4 regions of the Rossellomorea sp. GCM10028870 genome follow, and region 1 is predicted to be linked to each of the others. Evidence: riboswitches for the same ligand, from Rfam matches in the RefSeq annotation. Region 1 holds a riboswitch; each other region holds the start of a gene.
The links. A riboswitch is a leader RNA that binds a small molecule or an ion and turns the genes downstream of it on or off. The one in region 1 is predicted to bind cyclic di-GMP.
Positions count from the first base shown of each region.

Region 2: it holds a riboswitch for cyclic di-GMP, as region 1 does, so the genes downstream of both, ACFQWC_RS17225 (amidase) here and ACFQWC_RS15570 (hypothetical protein) in region 1, are expected to answer to the same signal.
Region 3: it holds a riboswitch for cyclic di-GMP, as region 1 does, so the genes downstream of both, ACFQWC_RS19655 (anti-repressor SinI family protein) here and ACFQWC_RS15570 (hypothetical protein) in region 1, are expected to answer to the same signal.
Region 4: it holds a riboswitch for cyclic di-GMP, as region 1 does, so the genes downstream of both, ACFQWC_RS22040 (EAL domain-containing protein) here and ACFQWC_RS15570 (hypothetical protein) in region 1, are expected to answer to the same signal.

Region 1 is NZ_JBHTGN010000003.1:353,359-358,407, forward strand. Features, by position in the region: gene ACFQWC_RS15555 (hypothetical protein) at 1-345, opposite strand, end outside; gene ACFQWC_RS15560 (type B 50S ribosomal protein L31) at 406-651, opposite strand; gene rpsN (30S ribosomal protein S14) at 682-951, opposite strand; gene ACFQWC_RS15570 (hypothetical protein) at 1,150-1,386, opposite strand; cyclic di-GMP riboswitch class I at 1,513-1,603, opposite strand; gene ACFQWC_RS15575 (murein hydrolase activator EnvC family protein) at 1,749-3,098, opposite strand; gene ftsX (permease-like cell division protein FtsX) at 3,138-4,022, opposite strand; gene ftsE (cell division ATP-binding protein FtsE) at 4,012-4,698, opposite strand.
Region 2 is NZ_JBHTGN010000004.1:192,539-197,587, reverse strand. Features, by position in the region: gene ACFQWC_RS17235 (DUF1284 domain-containing protein) at 1-183, opposite strand, end outside; gene ACFQWC_RS17230 (NAD-dependent epimerase/dehydratase family protein) at 199-852, opposite strand; gene ACFQWC_RS17225 (amidase) at 880-1,767, opposite strand; cyclic di-GMP riboswitch class I at 1,809-1,894, opposite strand; gene ACFQWC_RS17220 (hypothetical protein) at 2,032-2,250, opposite strand; gene ACFQWC_RS17215 (hypothetical protein) at 2,234-2,386, opposite strand; gene ACFQWC_RS17210 (hypothetical protein) at 2,399-2,593, opposite strand; gene ACFQWC_RS17205 (hypothetical protein) at 2,720-4,684, opposite strand; gene ACFQWC_RS17200 (ATP-grasp domain-containing protein) at 4,728-5,049, opposite strand, start outside.
Region 3 is NZ_JBHTGN010000005.1:237,321-242,369, reverse strand. Features, by position in the region: gene ACFQWC_RS19675 (hypothetical protein) at 176-349, opposite strand; gene ACFQWC_RS19670 (single-stranded DNA-binding protein) at 374-751, opposite strand; gene ACFQWC_RS19665 (YwpF-like family protein) at 1,020-1,460, shown strand; gene ACFQWC_RS19660 (helix-turn-helix domain-containing protein) at 1,557-1,877, shown strand; gene ACFQWC_RS19655 (anti-repressor SinI family protein) at 1,912-2,049, opposite strand; cyclic di-GMP riboswitch class I at 2,083-2,227, opposite strand; gene ACFQWC_RS19650 (TasA family protein) at 2,614-3,303, opposite strand; gene ACFQWC_RS19645 (XRE family transcriptional regulator) at 3,564-3,893, shown strand; gene ACFQWC_RS19640 (class D sortase) at 3,886-4,479, shown strand; gene ACFQWC_RS19635 (hypothetical protein) at 4,514-4,807, opposite strand; gene fabZ (3-hydroxyacyl-ACP dehydratase FabZ) at 5,011-5,049, opposite strand, start outside.
Region 4 is NZ_JBHTGN010000007.1:57,442-62,490, forward strand. Features, by position in the region: gene ACFQWC_RS22030 (helix-hairpin-helix domain-containing protein) at 86-556, opposite strand; gene ACFQWC_RS22035 (ABC transporter permease subunit) at 572-2,551, opposite strand; gene ACFQWC_RS22040 (EAL domain-containing protein) at 2,691-3,401, opposite strand; cyclic di-GMP riboswitch class II at 3,492-3,572, opposite strand; gene ACFQWC_RS22045 (DNA-3-methyladenine glycosylase) at 3,677-4,261, opposite strand; gene ACFQWC_RS22050 (DmpA family aminopeptidase) at 4,358-5,049, opposite strand, start outside.

The sequences.
Region 1 (5,049 bases):
GAAGAAGTATCTTGAATTTATTGCTTCTGTTCCTTTCATCGATCGAATGGTGTCTGTATAATCAATCCACGTTACATTTTGCAGCTTTTGATCTAATTTCGCATTAATCTCTTGTTCGATTTCCCTCATCCGCCTCATCAGCTCTCCAAAGCTCATTTTAAAATGAGTGGCTGCCTGTTGATGAGGAGAGTGTTTCACAAGTAAGGCCATAAATTCCTCAGACGTCTCGGATCGGCTCGCCAATTCATCTTCAAGACCGACCACATATTGATAGATGTCCCTTTTTTTATTCGGCAGGCCTTTAACAATATCCCGTGCGACAATTTCCATTAAATGTTCGTTCATCGTATTCACCTCGGCATAAGTTTATACCTTAACCTATTCTTTGTAGTGGTACGACATGCACTAGTTCATGTTGTATTTTTTCAAGAAGCGTTCTGCACGGCCTCCGCGATCAGAGAACTTCTGTCTTCCTGTATAAAATGGATGCGTGTCCGAACTTACTTCTACTTTTAATAAAGGATACGTGTTCCCGTCTTCCCACTCAATCGTTTCATTGGATGTTTTCGTAGATCCAGTTAAAAAGGAAAAACCGCTGTTCGTGTCCATAAATACCACTTGTTGATACTCTGGATGAATGTCTTTTTTCATTCTTAATTCCCCACCTTGAAGATTAATGTATTACCAACTTGATTTTTTGACGCCGGGTATTTGCCCTTTATGAGCAAACTCTCTGAAAGCGATACGGGACATCTTAAATTTACGGAGATAGCCTCTTGGTCTCCCTGTAACTTCACAGCGACTGTTTAATCGCGTCGGCGAGGAATCCCTCGGCAGCTTCCTTAACGCTTCATAATCACCCTTCTCCTTTAAATCCCTGCGCAAATCTGCATACTTCTGAACAAGCTCCTGACGCTTCTTCTCTTTTACTACCTTTGATTTCTTGGCCAAAATGATTCACTCCTTCTTTAATCGTAATCATTACGTTTTATAACGGAATAATGTCATTAAAACATACTCTCTATCTTTTTGCAATGATATTTACCTGCTATCTTTTGGAGTGAACTTTCCAGAACCGATCTAAAATGAAATCTATTAAAAATAGTTAAAACCGAATACCATTCAACCCGGCATTCGGTTTTATATGTCCTATGCTGCTTTTAAACCTTCTAAAATAAGTATAAAGTATTTAACTGTATCTCCGCTACGGCGATTGATGACTTCAATGTCCATTAGGATTTTCTTAACCTCTTCAGCACCTATACGTTCGATAATTATCTCTGTGATTTCTTCAGCTGTATATTCACCTACATCAGTAGACCTCAAAGCAGTCCTATTCCTTCTACAAAAACTTCTTAATTGCCTTTTTAATTCAGTCAATTCCAACATCATCATCCTTACTACAGATTCAAATCCTACCAAACACGTCGTATAGATAAAAAAGCCCACCAAAAAGGCAGGCTAAATGATACTAATAAACGTTCGGAATAGTATTCATTGTAATCCATTGTTTTCGGTAACCCGGCCATCGTTATTCTCATCTGAGAATGGTAGACCCGAGGCTTTGCGTCCTAATCTTTCAATTAGTTTGCCCTTATCAAATTGTAGGAACTACAGTTGTCATTATACTAAAAAACGTAATGTATGAGAAGATTCTTAATGGAATTAGTGAATATTCTCTAGACTTTCATATAACTAGAAAACCCGTCGTAAAAAAACCCCGCTTCTATTGAAGCAGGGTTTTAAGATTAAAAGTTAATATATTGACGTGGGTTTACAGCATTTGATTTCGATGCATTCCATGAACCTGCATGAAGTTCAAAGTGTAAATGCTGCCCGAAAGAGTATCCTGTGTTACCCATGTAACCGATTCTGTCACCCTTGTTAACTGCTTGTCCAGTGCTTACAGATGAAGAAGCCATGTGGGCATAAACAGTTGTGAACGTTTGACCGTTGATTGAGTGAGTGATGTATACTACATTTCCATAGCTTGAGCTATAGTGACTCTTGATGACATATCCATCAGCAGCTGCAGAGATTGGAACACTGCCGCGCGCTGCGATATCTGTACCATAGTGAAAACGCTTTTTACCGTTCAACACGTCCCAGCCAAAGTTTGTTGTAATCGTTCCGGAAGCTGGAGATGTCCAGGCACCGGCACTTACTGGTGCACTTGGAGCTGTTTCAGCAGGAGCTGAAGAAGAACCACCGCTGCTGCTTGTTGTTGCTTGTTGTTGAGCTGCTGCACGTTTAGCCGCTTCTGCTTCCGCTTGACGCTTGCGCTCGATCTCACGCTGACGTGCAAGTTCTGCTAAGCGTGCTTGTTCAGCCTGGATTTCACCTTCAAGCTGGTGTTCCATTTTAGAAAGCTCATCCGATTCTTTTTGAAGATCTTTTTTCTCTACTTCAAGAGAAGCCTGTTGTGCTTCAAGCTGCTTGAATAACTCAGCTTTTTGAGCTTTTTGACTATCAAGATCTTGTTTAAGAGATTCAAGACTTGCTTTAGTAGATTCTAATTCTGCAAGCTTTGCTTCTACTTCTTCTTGTTTCTTTTCTAATTCAGCCTGATCACGTTTTTGTTCGTCCATGATCTTTTTATCGGCACTTACGATTGTATTTACTGCTGTTACACGGTTGATGAAGTCACCGAAGCTGTCCGCGCCAAGTAGTACATCAAGATAATTTGCAGAGCCGCCTTTTTCCTGGATCGCACGGGCACGTTCTTTTAATAGTTCGTTACGTTCTTTAATTTTTTCTTCTAAAATTTTAATTTCTTCTTTAAGTTTATTGATTTCTGCAGTTGTTTCATCAATCTCTTTTGTTTTTTCAGCTATCTTAGTTTCAGTATCTTTTAATTTTGTACTGATTTCAGCAATTTGTGTTTGGATTTCTTGTTGTTTATTGATGTTTTGGTTAATTTCTGACTTTTTCTCATCAATCTTTCCGTTAATTTCTTCTTTTTTAGAAGAAATGTCATCTTGCTGTTTCTTTAGATCCTCCACGGAGGAATGAGCGTTAGCAGTTGTCCCCAATGTTGGTAGACTTCCGATTGTTAATGCTGCTGCAATTGATAATGATATGAAATACTTCTTGTTCAAGCGGCATGCTCCTTTCAGCTTCTATCAACCTATCAAATTTTACACTTTTAAGAACTTACGAACAGACATAAAGCTTCCCCATGCCCCGATCAAGCAACCCATTAATAGAATTAATCCGTTTACTTGATAGATAAAGGGGGTAAAATCCAATATCTGAATAAAATGGTTTTGTAGTTTTGGTTTAATAAAGTCATAGGCATAGTAGTAACCTGTTGTTACAAGAGCGATCGGGATAATAGAACCTAAAATTCCAAGCCATAATCCTTCTAGTATAAATGGCCAGCGTACAAACCAGTTGGTTGCACCCACGAGTTTCATTATCTCGATTTCCCTTCTTCTTGCGACAATCGTAATTTTTATTGTATTTGAGATGAGGAACATGGCGGTAAACAACAGACCGATGATTAACACCAGGCCAACGTTTCGGCTCATTTCCAGTACGTTAAATAATTTCTCGATCTTCGCTTCACCATACAGGGCTTCATTTACATTCTCATACTTGCTGATTTCAGCAGCAATCTTCCCAGTGTCTCGAGGATTCTCTGCTTTTACAATAAACACATCATATAATGGGTTATCTTGTTCAAATAATCTGAAATCGTCTCCCAGATCTTTCACAAGGTTCTGAAGTTCCTCTTCTTTAGAGGAATACTCGACGGATTCGACTCCACTTATTTGGTTAATCTTCTTATCTATTTCATCAATTTGAGCTTTTTCAGTACCAACCTCGAGTAGGACGCGAACTTCAACGTCTTTTTCAATATCGGTTGCAACCTTGTTCATGTTTAGCATTAGTACCATAAACACACCGACAAGCAGTAAGGTTACGGTAACGGCACTCACTGATGCAAACGTCATCCAGCCGTTACGTCCGATGCTTTTGAAACTCTCTCTAAGGTGTCGACCATACGTTCTAGCTTTCATAACCGTAATCACCTCGCTGTTCGTCACGAACAATTCGGCCATTCTCAATGGCAATTACCCGATGCTTGATAGTATTTACGATCTCCCGGTTATGTGTAGCCATGATCACTGTTGTACCACGGTTGCTTATTTCTTCAAAGATGTTCATGATATCCCAAGATGTTTCAGGATCGAGGTTTCCTGTAGGCTCATCTGCAATCACAAGCTTCGGCGTATTCACAATGGATCGTGCAATTGATACACGCTGCTGCTCTCCTCCTGACAGCTCATCAGGAAGCATTCTTGCTTTATGCTTTAACCCTACCAGGTCAAGTACTTCCATAACTCTCTTTTTGATTTGCTTAGGGTGTTCTTCTATTACTTCAAGTGCGAAGGCAATGTTTTCATAGATAGTAAGCGATGGTAGCAACTTAAAATCCTGGAACACGACCCCAACGTTTCTTCTTAAGTATGGAACTCTACTATTTTTTAATTTTGCCAGATTGATACCGTTTACGATGATATCTCCTTTAGAAGGTCTTTCTTCACGATACATCATCTTAATAAAAGTAGATTTTCCGGCGCCACTTGGACCCACAACATACACAAACTCGCCTTGCTTAATGTGGACGTTAAAACCATTAGCAGCCATGACACCATTGTTGTACTGCTTATATACGTCTTTCATTTCTATCATTATAAAATCACCTAATTTGTATTATGTAGTTCCCCTCTTGGCTGTTATCGACATATGTACACGGTATGAACTCAACAACGTTTTTACCATAATTAGACACGAAATGGCGAAAAACCTCGAATTGCTCTCCCGAAAATTATTATAACATCACTTTATACGATGTTAAGGAAAAAAATTATTACATTTACGTTTCAAAACATAAAATAATGTGAATTTTTTACCTTTTTCACTGACAATTGTACCTATTTTTCACGAAAAATGTAGTCTTTTGTATCTAGTATCAGGTACTAACACCAGATTCGAAAGATTGAGAATCCTTGTTATAGGAATACTAATCTGGTGCTAATCTGA
Region 2 (5,049 bases), on a different contig from region 1:
TTTATGTGGACATGCTTGACAGGCGTCATCAAAGGCTTGAACGACCTGAATGGGAAGATCCCTTTCATCATTTCGTATTTCTCCCACTATTTCCGTCATAACGTTTACAAAATCAGGACTATACCCCATGCCTTTAAATCCGTGGGTGCAAAGAAGATGATGTCCCCTAAGTACTCTCTTCATTTTATCCTCCTCTTTTTACAGCTGCTGAATTTGATCCGATTCATGGAAGGTTACTTTTTCACTGACATGGCCATTGGCGGCACGGTACATTCCATAAGCCACTTGACCACCTGAGATGCTTCTGTACTTTTTTAACTTACCTACCATTACCGGGCGGATGGCTCTGGAAAAGATTTCTCCCGCTTTTTCCCCAAGGCGGAATTCATCTCTTTCCCCTAAAAGAAGGGATGGCCTGAAAATGTGCAGGGCAGGATAATTCAGGGCTATTAAGTCTTCCTCGAGCTCCCCTTTCACCTTACTATAAAAGAACGGTGAACCGGAGCTCGCCCCAATAGCTGATATGACCATATATTGTTTGGCCCCATGGTCCTTACCGAGGTTTCCTAGCTGAACGGGGTATTCGTAATCTACCTTTCTAAATGCTTCCTTCGTCTGCGCCTTCTTGATGGTCGTTCCAAGACAACAAAATACATCGTCGATTTCCTCGTGGGGCAGGAGCTTCATCTGATCGAATGGGATGATTCGTTCATCCAACTTCTCATGCTTCACCCCGCTGCTTCTTCTCACGAACGAAATCACTTTTTTATACTCGGGACTCTTGATGAGTATTTCAATCAGGTGTGAACCAACCAATCCAGTGGATCCTTCAACCAAGGCTACTTTCGGCATCTTTCATTCCTCATTTCTTCTTTGTCTCTATTCAGATAGATCCTTCCAGCTTCTGTGATGATGAACTGCGATTCCATTATAGGAAGAATATGTACCATACTGGGCATCAACAAGAGCAAGTTCAGCAAGCATGATTTGCTCTCCATTTTCATGAAATGTCAGGAATTCCCCTTCAGCAGATGGAGCTGTTTCCACTCCTACCTTCACCTTTTTCCCTGCAGCCTGGGCAAATTCCATCTCATTCCTGACAAGTTCAATGATTCCATTCTCCCCATTCGCCAGATCCCGGTATGCCATAACACCAACTTCATCCGTCCTCCCAATCACCCACTGAGCAAGGTTACCTTTTCCTAATTCATTGTTAAATGTTTTCCCATCAAACCAAAATGGAATATCCATCCCTAATGGAAGCTGAAGCGAATCAGATCGAATCACTGCTTCATTCACCATCTTCTGATAATTCAACACCGTCTTGCCGTAGGCGGTTGACCATCCGGATAAAAGGTAAGGCTCCACATCCAAATGAACACCGGTAAATCTTTGATCCTCACTCGTTTCAAACTGGTATTCCTCCAGCCAATCAAAAAAAGCAATGAGGGCGGATTGTCCTTTTACGGTCGCCCATTTTGGAGCCCCGTCCAAGGCGTACACGTGTATATTTTCTAAAGTCGCCATTTGAATAAATAGTTGATAGTGTTCCTTCTCTATGTTCGGGTTCACTTGCAGATACACTTCATCTACTCCATGAACTTTAAAAAATCCGATGATTTCTTCTTTATGTCCGACGATGTCAACCGTATTCCAAAGCCACGTGCTTTTCCCTCTCACGTCCATACCAGCTGCCTTTTCATTTGATTGGTAAGAATTGATACTCAACAGGATCAGACAAATACTCATCTTCCATATTCTATTCATCTTTCATTCTCCTCTTCTTGAGCCTTGACTCTTGTGAGGAGCCTGGCAGCTTGGCGGCCATTCGAAAGACGGGCAGGCCGATAGCTTTTTCAGTCCTTGCTTTTCAACAAGTTTGCCTTTTTCAGTTTGTTTTATTCTTCCTCTTTAGTATAGTCCTTTTTCCTTTATTGAAAAGATGTAATTTTCAATTAATAATCATATCAAAAAAGCGCCAGTCACTTTCGGATTGGCGCTTTTTTATGTACTGCTCATGACACTATTTGCTTATAATTCTTCATCCTCGAAAAATTGCTGTAATTTCTCATCTTGTTCAGGATCTGCATTTTCAGACGCATACGGATTATCCTTGACTCCTGCTGTATCCATATTTGTTTTGATGGCGAGAAATGGTCCTTTCGGTTCCTCTGCGATGACACGGTCGTTTAACTGTTTGAAATCGGGCATGTCTTTATTTCCTTTTTTCACTTTATCTTCTTCCTTCAATCGTTTCACCACCATTCTTATAAGCGATTAGAATAATATCCTCTTCCGTTTGCTGGCGAAGTTCACTTTCCATGTTTCTCACTATATTCAAGGTATCTTCAGACAGGTCCGCTACGGGAAATTCTTTCGTATTCATTCTTATCATCTCCTACCCATTTTCATTGGATTGTCCGATTTCCTTTTCTGCCATGAACCCGTTTCCTTCCTCTACTGCATGATGTTCCTCCACAGACTCTCCCGGAACATAGACTTGACTGGGATTTCGAACCTCATTATTCAAAGTGAATTCCGGGTTTAACGGCGTGTCCATTCGTAACTCTTCAGGTTTCTTATGATCTCTCATCTATTCCACCTCCAGTATTTAGTATGGCTACTGAATACATAATCATGCAAAACACGAAAAATCGACTGGCATCGGGCAGCAAAAAAAGCGTTAAGCAATAACGGTGCTTAACGCCATGAAACTGATTCAAACCCACGTATAATCCCTTCCCCAGCTATCCCGGGCAAGATCTTTGATTTCATCGACAATTTCATTTTCCACAGCAAAGGCATCTCCCTGTTCATAAGGGTTGTAGTGGAAAGCGTATAGGCGGGAAACAAACTCGTGAAACGGAAGTGAGCATTCTCCTTCCAGTTCCCCGTTTTCCATGACGGAAGGTTCGATGCCCTGCCCCCAGTTCTGTGATCCATCATTATTCGGATTATAAAAATAGATCCGGTATTCGCCCTTGGGATCCTGGGTGATTCTCAAAATCGAAACGGCATGGAAGCCAAGGAGCTTTCCATGAACATTTGTGATGAAGATCCCGACTGGATTCGGATAGATCAATCCGTAGTCATCATTGTATTCCGGGTGGTGAGTGGCATAGAATAGGCGAACGAATCCCGGATAGTCAGAAATGAGGCCTGTTAGTGAATCAATGACTGTGCTAAACCCTTTTTGAACCCAATCTCCATAAAATTCCGGATTCACCCAGCGGTGTCCATCTTCCCCTCTAAGCGATACACGTCTCATCATCTCACTATAAATACGGTCAAGATGAGGAACGAGAACAAGTGACACAGGATCAAGCTCTTGATGAAGCTCAGGCGCCAGCCCTCCACTTAATTCTTTCGAATGGACCGGCGTTCCTTCAAACATTATATCGATATCTCCGTCCCTCGCTGCCCGTGGAATCAGTTCGAGTAAGTACCCAGGAGCATGCTGTGCCCAAAGGCTGATCCCCCGCGCTGTTTGACAAGTCGGGTTTAAGCCTTGGCCAATCCCGATCGGTTGACCGAGGACATTGATGACACCGGCCAGAAGGACAGAATTTGCTGTAATTCCGTCTCCAGCTTTACACGAATTAAGGAGCGTCTTCCGTACTTCCGGTCGAATATCAAGCTCTATCAGCCTTTTCAATCCCGGTGATACAGGAGAGGAAGATAATACACCCCGCTCAAGCATAAGGGCGAGTCCATAAACCGATTGCTTTGTGGCTGGATAGATCGCCACTTTAATCAGCTGGAATACGAGCTCCGCATGTTCGTCTAGGTTTGCTTTTCCTTTGTCGTTTAACTGAAGGGCAGCCGGAACAAGCTCTTGAACCTTTCTGCTCAGGAACCTTAGTAGTATCGCATGCTGGGGAGCGACAAGCCCCGTTTCACGCATGGACTGCGCAAAGGCAACAGCTTCCTTCTCCAGTTCTTCCTTAGACAGACTCATAAGCTTCTTACGGTATTCACCCGGCTGGACAATGCTTTTGCTTATGAGGGACGGACCTTCAATAGCAGACACATACTTTTCTAAAACAAGTCGTTCCGCTACACTTAAGTCTGAATGGAGCATCTTTTTCGCTGTTTCAATCATTGACACTGTCCGCTTCACCATAATCGGACGCTGTGCGGTCAAACGTTCGATTTCTTTAATCAGTGTAGTTGTAAGTGCTTGATAGGAAAGCTTATCCGATAGAAATCGAAATAATTCCGTTGCCCTTTCACTCTGCTCTCCACCTTCAATCCGTGCTGCTTCCGTTGCTTCAGGAAAAAGCAGGTTCAGATTCAGAACCATTACTTCATTGAGGAAATCCTCTGCCATTTCAGTCGAAACATCGGGATGTTCATATTGACCCTCTGCGATGGATAGCATTCTTAACTCACTAAGAATTTCAATGATCGAAGGAAGCCCCTTTGCTTGTAGTGACCCGGCCACAAGAGGTGGTTGAAGCTTGGACGCCTTTTCCCAGGGGCCGTCCTGGAAGACCCCGGCCTTTTCAAAGCGGCTTGCGCTTCGATATAGAATCTCCAATCCTTCATCCGTATCCAACAATCTTTGCGCTTCCTGATACACGTCAGTTTGATACATTGATTTCGCAAATGAAGCTGCGCTCTCCAGTTCATTAAGCGCTTGCAGAAAACGATCTTCCAGCTTAGACGTTAATTCAAATGCCATTTCAAAACTCCTTTATCAATCAAAATACCAGTGGATGAGAGAATTAAATATAGAAGTTAAACTGTTCGTATTCCTTTAATAGATCCCTCATGATTTCACTGTCTTCCCCGTAGAAGAAGATCGTTCCGTAATGATTACCGAAGCCGATTCGCTGAGCTACCTTCCCTTGGGCAGGACTGAACATATCATGTTTTTCAAAATAGGCATGGTTCTCCAGTTCATCGGGTACCTCCAGCTTCTCCACATAATTAACATGAGGATGGACCATTAAACAACCTGCATGGGCTTTTGCTTTTTCACCTGTAGAAGGGAAAAACTCTCTAAGCTCTTCTTCTGTTGTATTGGGGTCACTGCAAAGGATTTGA
Region 3 (5,049 bases), on a different contig from region 1:
ACTCAATATGAAGACATTAAGGGGAACGACTACTTTCTTACTCACTGCTACACATGTTTATTTCTAATGAGGTAGGTTTGAGGCATGTTGCGGTGACCATTGGCATTTGAGACAGCTGCTTATTAGGTTGGTTGGATTGTTCGTATGGAAAGAATTCTCGATGAGGGTGTTTTACTTATGATGAGGTTTTCAAAACTGGATTCGGGTACTCGTATCCTTGCTCAAGGGCTGTCACCCGTTGAGATAGATAGAAATTTTCGACGTTCGCTCTTGCTACTTTTTTGATGAGGTCTTCTGTTAACTTTTCCATTCTGTCGATTCTTTGTTCAAGATCTTGCAGTGTGGCCACAACTCCATCTCCCTTATAAAAATATTAGAACGGTAATTCGATTGTTTCTTTCTTGCTTGTCTCTGAAGCATTTACAGGCTCCCGCTTACTGTCCATAAATCTGACATTTTCAGCGACGACTTCCGTTACATACGTACGCTTTCCCTGATCATTCTCATAATGACGGGTTTGTATGCGACCCGTCACTCCAACGACAGATCCCTTTCGGCAGTATTTCTCCATATTGTCTGCAGCCCGGTTCCAAACGGTACAGAGTACGAAGTCTGTATCAATTTGGCCTTTTTGATTCTTGTAGTTACGATTCACAGCTATTGTAGCGTTAAGTATCGATTTTCCTTCCAATGTCTTTCTTGCTTCAGGATCTTTGGTCAGCCTTCCGACGATGGTCACTTGGTTGATCAATTCGCTTCGTTCCCTCCTTTCTCTTAAGGTGTTTTCATCTTACAACCATCTCTCCTATGTTGTAAAATCGTAAATTTCCGAAATTCGAGGCGAAAATGGCTTGAATTTCCGAAATTCCCCTAGGGAGATTTTCTGTTTTTTACTAAAAAGCGGGGTCAAAATCACAAAATTGCATCTTTCGTTCTTTTTTTCATCGAGGAATTTGTTAGGGAAACAATTCCTACTATGATATAATTTTATAAAACCTTTAAATGGGAGATGTTCGTTCATGAAAACCTTTAAAGTTATTTCACTTCAAGTAGTGGAAAACGATGAACTGCGTGACTTTGAAATTGTGGACGGTCTGATTATAAATAAAGAAGATGGACAGAGTACATGGCTCGTCGAAACATATTTGTCGAATGAATATATTGAATTCTTTCAAGAGGCTCAACAAAGGAAGGAAGATTTGGAAATCCAAGTCGTCATTTCTCATAAAGCCAATGACCCGGCTGCTTTCATGACATCCATCCGTTGTATTAAAGAGATGGATGACCATATTAGCATTATGTTTGAGGGGAAATTGAAGAAACAGCGCAACGAATATGCTGAATTACTGTTAGACGACTTAGTTCAAAAAGGATACTCAGGAGAAGAACTCATTCGCGAATTCCGTGAGAAAATGGTATCGAAACCGCGTATTCCGGCCACTGCTAAACCTAGTGTTTAATTATACGAAATTATGTAATATCCATGTGAATTTTTATGATATAATGAAATTAATTTTTGTGACTTCAGTTATGAAGTTCTTAGGTAGGTGTCCCTTGTGATCGGAGAAAGAGTAAAGAAATACCGACAAGAAAAAAGAATGTCTATGACAGAGCTTGCTGAAAAAGCCGGTGTCGCTAAGTCATATTTAAGCTCAATAGAACGCAACCTTCAACAAAATCCATCTATCCAATTTCTTGAAAAAGTGTCAGCTGCTTTAGGAATTCCGATGGATGCTCTATTACATGATCAATCAGAAAATCAGAATATCGACCATGAGTGGCTCAAAATTGCGGAAGAAGCTATGGATTCCGGTATTTCAAAAGAGCAGTTCCGTGAGTTCATTGAATTTAACAAATGGAAATTAGGTAATAAATAAAGTCTTGCGATCGGCTCGCAAGACTTTATTTATATTAAATCACTTTGTACTCGGCTTTCATTTCCTGGGATTGATTATGAAGAAATTCTCTGATTTCTTTTTTAGAAATTCCGGCGTCCAGTGCTTGTTTGATAAGTTCCATCCATTCAAGATCAAGTTCACGATTTGTCAATATAAATACCCTCCCAAAATACATGTATGTATTCCAGGCAATCCAGCCATCATAGTTCTCAAATAACCACACCTTCTACATTCATATATTCAACATGTTTGTGAAGATATGCCTACTCTATAACCTTAGATCTGTGACTTTGCGTCCTCATCTTTCAATAAGTTTGCCTTTATCTGACTCTTCCCTTCGAACTACTTCGATTATACTAATAAAAGTTCCTTTCATTTGTTGTTTTTTGTCAATTCCGTCAATTTAATTTACACTTTTTTCCTACACTTTAACCCATATTCTGACAATATCAAAATATTAAGCGTCTTTTTATTAGAATATCTTGTTAGTATTTGTCGTAAAACTACGAATACATGCTATTTTTATAGCTTTCCAGCTTTTTTCTTAAAGGGAGGACTTTTTCATTAATACTTTGGTAATTACTAGGATTATAGAACGCATGGTTAGATAAGTCAAATCCGCATGTGGGGCAGATCCATTCGCCCGATTCAGTACTACTGTAGGATGGTCTGGTACAGCGGTTGCAGGTTTTTTTGTACATAACATCACCTCTTATTAATATGTCTCTTTCTTTTTTCGTATAAATCTATTTAGAAATATTAAAAGTAACCCTGCAGTAATAAAGGAAATCCCTAAAAATAGTAATTTATACATATCGGTCGCAGTATTTGGTAAATTCAATCCCTTTGATGATAGTGGTTTTGAAGGAAATGTGCTTTTATCTGATTCTGACCTATCAATAATTGGTGTGGTAGAATCAGTATCTTCTGAAGGCTGTGGGGCTAAATTGGATTCTGCCGATATAATGATCTCAAATAGTGCTGAAGTATTTTGATACTCGTTCCCCAGTTCATAGGGAATCATAATTGAAAACATTAAATCTTTCCTTTCACCTTTTTTCAATAATTTCGGTGAAAATCCGTTGAAATTTTTTAGTTTATCATCAAATAGTAAATTTGATGAACTATCCGTATAAACCATTAAATCTAATTCATTAAAAAGCTTCTTATCAGGTTGCTTACTGTTTACTTGAAAAGTATAGCTTATGTCTTCAGTTCCTCCATTTTTAATCGTTAACGTTTTTTCCGTCCAATCCCCAGGTTTCATATTATCTATTTTAAAAAGAAATACTTCATCAGGGATAACTATCAGATCTATTTCGTTCGCTGTAGCCTTTTGTATATTCACTAATCCTGAATAAATGAAAACTACAGTAAATAAAATGATTAGTTTTTTAGAATTCATATTTTCATCCCCTATAATATATGAATATATACTTAATTAATGTTGATTGTTACTGTTTTGTTCTTTTTAAAGAACTTATTAATTCATTATAAGATTCAAATTCTTAATTTGAAATCCTCAAATACATCCAATACACAACTCTAATGAGCAATTATCGGTCATTCTCTCAAAATTGCTTTGTTTTATTAACTTTTTTGTATTTTATAAAATACATTTTGTTCTATATAATGAATTAAACTGTTATAAAGGGAGTAATATTCATGGTAGGTGAGCGGATTAAGAATCTGCGTGAGCAGAAAGGTTTAACAATTAATGAATTAGCATTACATTCTAATGTTTCTAAGTCTTACATTAGCTCCATAGAAAGGGGGCTGCAGAAAAACCCCTCTATTAAGGTATTAAAAAAAATTGCACTTACTTTGGATACTTCTTTAGAAAATATAACCTCTGCGCATAATAAAGTAATTATTCTTGGTGAAGAGTGGATTGAACCTCTTGAACATGCTATTGAGCACGGTTTAACCAAGGAAGAATTTCATGACTTCCTTTCTTTTGTACAATATAAAAGGAGTAAGCATAACAATGAATAGACTACTATTAGTTACTGGATCCATTCTTCTATTAATAGGAATAGGTTGTTCCGTTCTCGCTATTTCGGAAATGAATAAGCAGGAAGAGGCTCAGATGGATTCTTTAAAAGAGGCGAAGAGTTTGGTTCTAAAAGATTCTGAGGAGAATTCCGGAAGTCTAGAATCAGTCAAAATGGAATATCACTTTGAAACCGGTGATGTGATAGGGCTTTTAAATATCCCAAAATTAGGGCGTGAAGTTCCAATCATCTCAGGTACCCATGAAGAGGACTTAGAAAGAGGAGTTGGTCACGTCTCAACAACTAAACTTCCTGGGCAACAAGACCGAATTTTTCTTGCTGGTCACCGGGATACCGTGTTCAAACAAATGGGGGAGCTAAGAAAAGGGGATACCTTATCTATTCAGTTGAAGACTGGTGTATATGAATATGAGATATATGAAACGTTCATTGTGGATGAGACTGATCTTTCCGTCCTTGAGCCAACCTCTCCAGAAGAAATCCTCACCCTTTCCACATGCTATCCATTCGAATACCTTTCAAGTACAGAAGAGCGTTACATCATCAATGCCCGAAAAGTAAATTAAAGCGCAGAAAGCTAATAGCCTCTGCGCCCCACTACTACTCGTCCTTATTATCCTGATCTTGCATATCTAGATCATCTTCTACAGCGTCTTCTTCAGGCGTGTTTTCATCCTTCGCTGCATCTTTGTCCCCTGGCTCGTTCTTATCTTGGGACTCATCCATTTCGTTATTACCCATATCGTCATTCTCATTCATGCCGTCATCTTCCGGCATTTCTTCTTCCGTTGGTGCCTCATCTTCCGGAGGAGGCTCCTGGTCTGCGTTACATCCTACAAGAAGCATGGCAGCAAGTGCTGATCCACCAAGAATTGAAAGTAATTTTTTGCTCATGATGTATTACTCCTTTCTAACGTGTACGTTAGTTAATGTAAGACCGTTACTTTGGTCTTTCGTTAGCATTCCCTGAAAATGAATTAACTTGCATTTTGAGAGCAATTTTTTGGAGAAATTATATTTGAGAAGCGTGAAAGTGATTTAACAGAAAACTGGGCCTGAAGTGAACGAAATCACTCCAAACCCAGTTTACATATTGACTATTCTTGTTTATCTCCCAGAGCAAACATCATTTCCAA
Region 4 (5,049 bases), on a different contig from region 1:
GTCCGTCCCTGAAGAGAACGCATATAAATTAAGACAGGAAGCTGATTCTTTGCTTCCTGCCTTTTTAGTTTATGAGGTCCGTCCCTCATCCCAGTCCCTCATCCCAGGCTTTGGTTGGACGGTCACTGGGGTAACCGTGGGTTTGGCGGTAGTTTTTTCTTTGGGTGGTGAAGTCCCACCAGTTTTTGGTGGAGTTTGGATTGTTTGCGTGGTGGACGACGCACCTGAGGGAGTCTTCCACGCACGGGTCCATCCAGACGCCGTACTTCTTTTCCAGCTCTATAATGAGGTCTTCCCCTTTTTCATTCTTAATGTCTTCGTATGAATGAAATCCAAGATCTTTAACCACATTATGCGCCATATTCGGTCCGATCGACGGAATTCGTTGGAAAATGGACATGCCTACTAAGTACCGGGCTCTAGCCATAGAGATGTTTAGTTTTTCACTTAACACATCGGGAGACAGTTCGAAGATGTCTCCCAGTCTGATTTTCTCTTTACGAAGTGCCGATCTTTCCTCATCGGTTAGTGGTAATTTAGGACTCTTTCTACTCACTCTCTATCTCCCTCTCTATCCCTTAAAGGATTGTTGCCGAACCAAATGGAAGTCTTCCACCACTGGACGGTAGGTTTTGTTCTTGACCAGCTCATGTTTATTCTTAATTGGAGTGTTGTTCACCAGTACCCCCACCTTTGTTTGCTGGATTTCCTTCACACCTTGTACAATCAACTGCATGGCGATGATGGCAATCATAAAGGCTGCTAACGGAGCAATGACAATCCAGTACTTTCCGGTCATCAGGGAATCTTTAGTGGAACTGATCAGACCTGACCATTCAAATGTCCCTGATTTCGGAGGATCGGGTACCAGTCCTCCTGTAATGATCGTTCCACCCAGGAACAGATGAAACAATCCCAGGTGCACAAGGATGAGAAGCGTTTGGATAAATTGCTGTCCCCATATAATGAATAGTCGTGGTGCCAGATGTGGGAATAGGTGCGTCCACAGCAAATGCCGATTACTTCCCCCTAAGAGCTTCGCCGACAGGACAAAATCCTGTTTTCCTAATAACTTCAGTTCATTCCCTATTAAAACTGTCGTTAACGGCAGCACAAGAATCGTCAAGACGACAGCTTCAAAAACGAGTCTTTCAAAAATGGAGTGTTCCCATCCCAAAACGGGCAATCCCCAAAGCACAGGTCTTAATAGAAGATACGCAATGAGACTTAAAGGCAGGAAATGAATGGAATCAACCATTCGATCAAGCCAGTTTTTCCTGTTTTCTTTTAAATGAAAATGATAGGCAATACCTAGATAGAATCCACCAATCACCCTTAGGGAAGCGACAACCAGTGCAAATAGGAGGGTATACTTTGCCCCGACAATCAGTTGATCGAGGATGCTATACCCGAAGAAATCGGAGCCTAAGATCATCTCTCCAAATGGTTTATGAGGAGGTGCACTGATGATTCGTCCCTCATCGTTCTTCATAAACTGAATTTGTTTAATCGGCTCTTCTTTCATGACTGGATAAAGGAAACTGATAACAATCAAGAGAAAGATGACACTAAAGCCGATGGCAAACTTCCCATTATGCATATGCTGCCACCAAAGCCGTCTAATCGTAGAAAGCCAGCCCCATATCTTCCATTCATTCCACCTCGTTTTATCCCTTTTATATTTGGAATGATCGACGCTTCCCTCCCGATTAATCCATAGATATACACCTTGATACACAACAAAAAAAGGTGTGTAAATCATCATCAGCGAGATGGCTATGACCATCGGTCTGAAGTCCTGGACGATATAATACGTGATTCCTCTCATATTGAAAATCGTTTCAATGATAAATAAGCTCGACAGCATCCCCCAAATAATCAGCTTTCCATGATAAAACAGGCTTGGAGAAATATTTTTCAGTACGTGGGCAAAGAGGATCCTGCCTTTTGACATTCCCTTACTTTGGGCAAACTCTATATGTGGCTTAAGCATCTCTTCTTCCATAATAAAAAGAAGAATACGAAAGAAAGAGATCATGGGAATAATCGATAATGTGATGATAGGAGCAAGAAAGATCTTTTCATCCCCAAACTCTGTAAATTTCATTAATTCGAAGCCGAAATGCTTTATACCATACACAATGAGAAGCTGGAGCATAAACGCAAACATTAAGTCAGGTACCGTCTCAAATAGGTTTAATACTTTCTTTAGAGAAGACGTAACCCATCGGGGCAAAAACACTGTGAATAGTGTAAGGATGAATGCTATTCCCAGGCCCAAACCCAATGCTCCGCCGATAATCTGCAAAGAATACAGATAAGGTCCCCAAAGCATGTCCAGAAAATCGACGGTTATCCCTTTATAGGAATAGCTCCAATTTTCACGGTCCAAAAATACAAAAACAAATTTAATGAACTCTTCAAAGAATCCGACAAAATTATACAGACCCCTCTCCTTAAATACTTCAGGTGCGATACTCACGGCTAAAATACCAATCAACCCGAGAATATAATAGAACATAAATTTCAGCGGAAATGTGAGAAGCCTCATACTTTGATCCCCTTTTTTTCTCTTTTTCCTCAGTTTAATGGAAATGTTAAATATTTTCAATTTTATTTCAATTCCGACAAAACCACTGTAGGTTTCCACGAAAAAAGGTAACTCCCACACTTCAGAGTCACCATTCCATTTAAGCTAATAGTCGACTTGGCCTTCCCAGATAAAAGCCTTGTCCTATTGTAATCCCAATTTCCTCTGCCACTTTCATATCCTGTTTGGTTTCAATTCCTTCTAACACAATTAACGTATCCTTACCGTAAAATTGATTAAAAAAGGACAGGAATCGTTGTTTCTTATCATCTTGAGCCAGATTTAGAGCAAAATAGCGATCCAGCTTAATGATTTCCGGTTCATATTCAATGGATTTCTTGATGGAGGATGTCCCTTGACCAAAGTCATCAATCGCATACCATACTCCATATTGCTTAAGTTCTTTGAGTGACTCTTTTAATAATGGATTCTGCCAGAGTTCCTCCGCACTCGACTCATTAATCTCAAGTACAAGACGCCCCTTAATTTCAGGATGCTTCTTCATGAGGTCATAAAAATAGGTATGAAAGCTTGGGTGAAGAATCGTCGTAATATAAATATTAAGAAATAACTTACAGTTCTTCAATCCATTCTCTGAAAAGCTTTCAAGAGCTTTTGAAATGGATAAGGTATCAAGCTTATATAAGATATTCGCTTTCATGGCAGACTGAAAGACACTTTCAGGGTTTTCGTTATACTTGTTTCGTAACAGGCCCTCATATGCATAGAGGGATTGATGCTTGCCCATTTCATATAAGGGCTGAAAATCATGATAAATATAATCGTTTTGAAAAATAGTAAAGATGTTCATAGGACCCCTATACTCTCTGTTTATTTTTATAGAAGATGTCTAAATGTAAAAAAGCCTTATAAAAAAACCACACAAAAACGTATTCCTACGTTCGTATGTGGTCGGTTGCGCTACTAGCTCCCCTAAATGTAAGCGCCCATCTATCATTTAGGTTCAAAGCTCCCATTCGAATTGTCTGTATTCAATGAAATTAGTCTTATAAGAAAAATATACCACAAACGTAGTACTTATGGGGTGTGTTTTCAATGAATATTAGAAAATTCTTAAAAAAACACTCATCTTGATACATACGGATTGTCTTTAACCCAAAACCTCCATGGATAATCCCTCGCTTCTCCAGTGTTTTCAATTCCTATTCGTTTTCCTTCTACAATGTTTTCTGGCTGGTATCCTCTTGAGATGATGAGAGGCGGTTCTAAATAGCTCCCTCCGTAGTCCTCCATTGTGATGCCTAACGCTTTCGTCAGCTTTCCTGGACCATTTGTCCAATTTTTCTTTATATGACCCGGCCTTCTTCTTTCCATAAGCCCCAACCCTTCAAGTGGTTCAACGGCTCTAATGAGAATCGCTTCAGGCTTCTCTCGTTCACCGCTCACTACATTCACTAAACAATGGGTATGCATAACATATGTATATATCCGGCCTGCTTCATGAAACATGACTTCCGTCCGCTTCGTACGCCTGTTTCCATAACTGTGAGCCGCTCGATCCTCAGGCCCTAAATAGGCTTCCGTTTCCACAATGTAACCTGATGCAGTTCCCTCCTCCGTCTCTTTCATTAATACACATCCCAACAGGGACTTTGCAAGCTCCAAAGTGGGTTGTTCGAAAAAGGAAGGCGGCATAGGCGTATACTTCATGATTTTCACTTCCTTTAACCAAATAGTCAGTACTTATAAGTATTGGTATACCCCATTTACTTGAGGGTTAAATATAATAGAATGTTTAGCTTTTATTTATAGCCTACCCTTAAACAAATCTAAAGGTATGGCTTCCACCTTCCGATCATTCCTGCCCGTTGTGGTTTCTGCTTTACAAAGAGAGTTCCAAATGGCTTCTTCTACGCTATCCACGGTCATTTCAAATAGGGTGGATATGATCGGTCCGTCTTCTTTAATGAAAGAGTAAAGAATCGTGTTATCATTGTCGGGCTGATGTGGAATCCGGTGAGCAGTAGAGAAAGCAAGAACAACATCACCACTTCCATGTGCTGCATACGAACCCGTTCTTGAAAGACCGAATGAAGCACGTTTGGCCAATCGTTTAAGCTGCCTTTCATTGAGAGGTGCATCGGTAGCTAAGATGATCATGATGGATCCATCGGGTATATCCATATCCTCCCCGGTGTGAAGGGTGGGAACCATTAAATCTTTTCTGTGGCCGAAATTCGTTAATACGAGTGCTCCCACTTTATACTTTTCATCTCCAAATGCATACTCCCTGGAGCTCGTCCCTATACCTCCTTTATATCCTAAACAAAGCATCCCGGTTCCCGCTCCTACACACCCTTCTTCAACAGGTCCGGATTGTGCATGAAGAATGGCTTCCCTGGCATCTTCAGGCTTTACATGAAGGCCCCGGATATCATTGAGATAACCATCATTGCATTCTCCCACAACGACATTTACTGTCCCTGTTGTGTCGCCGA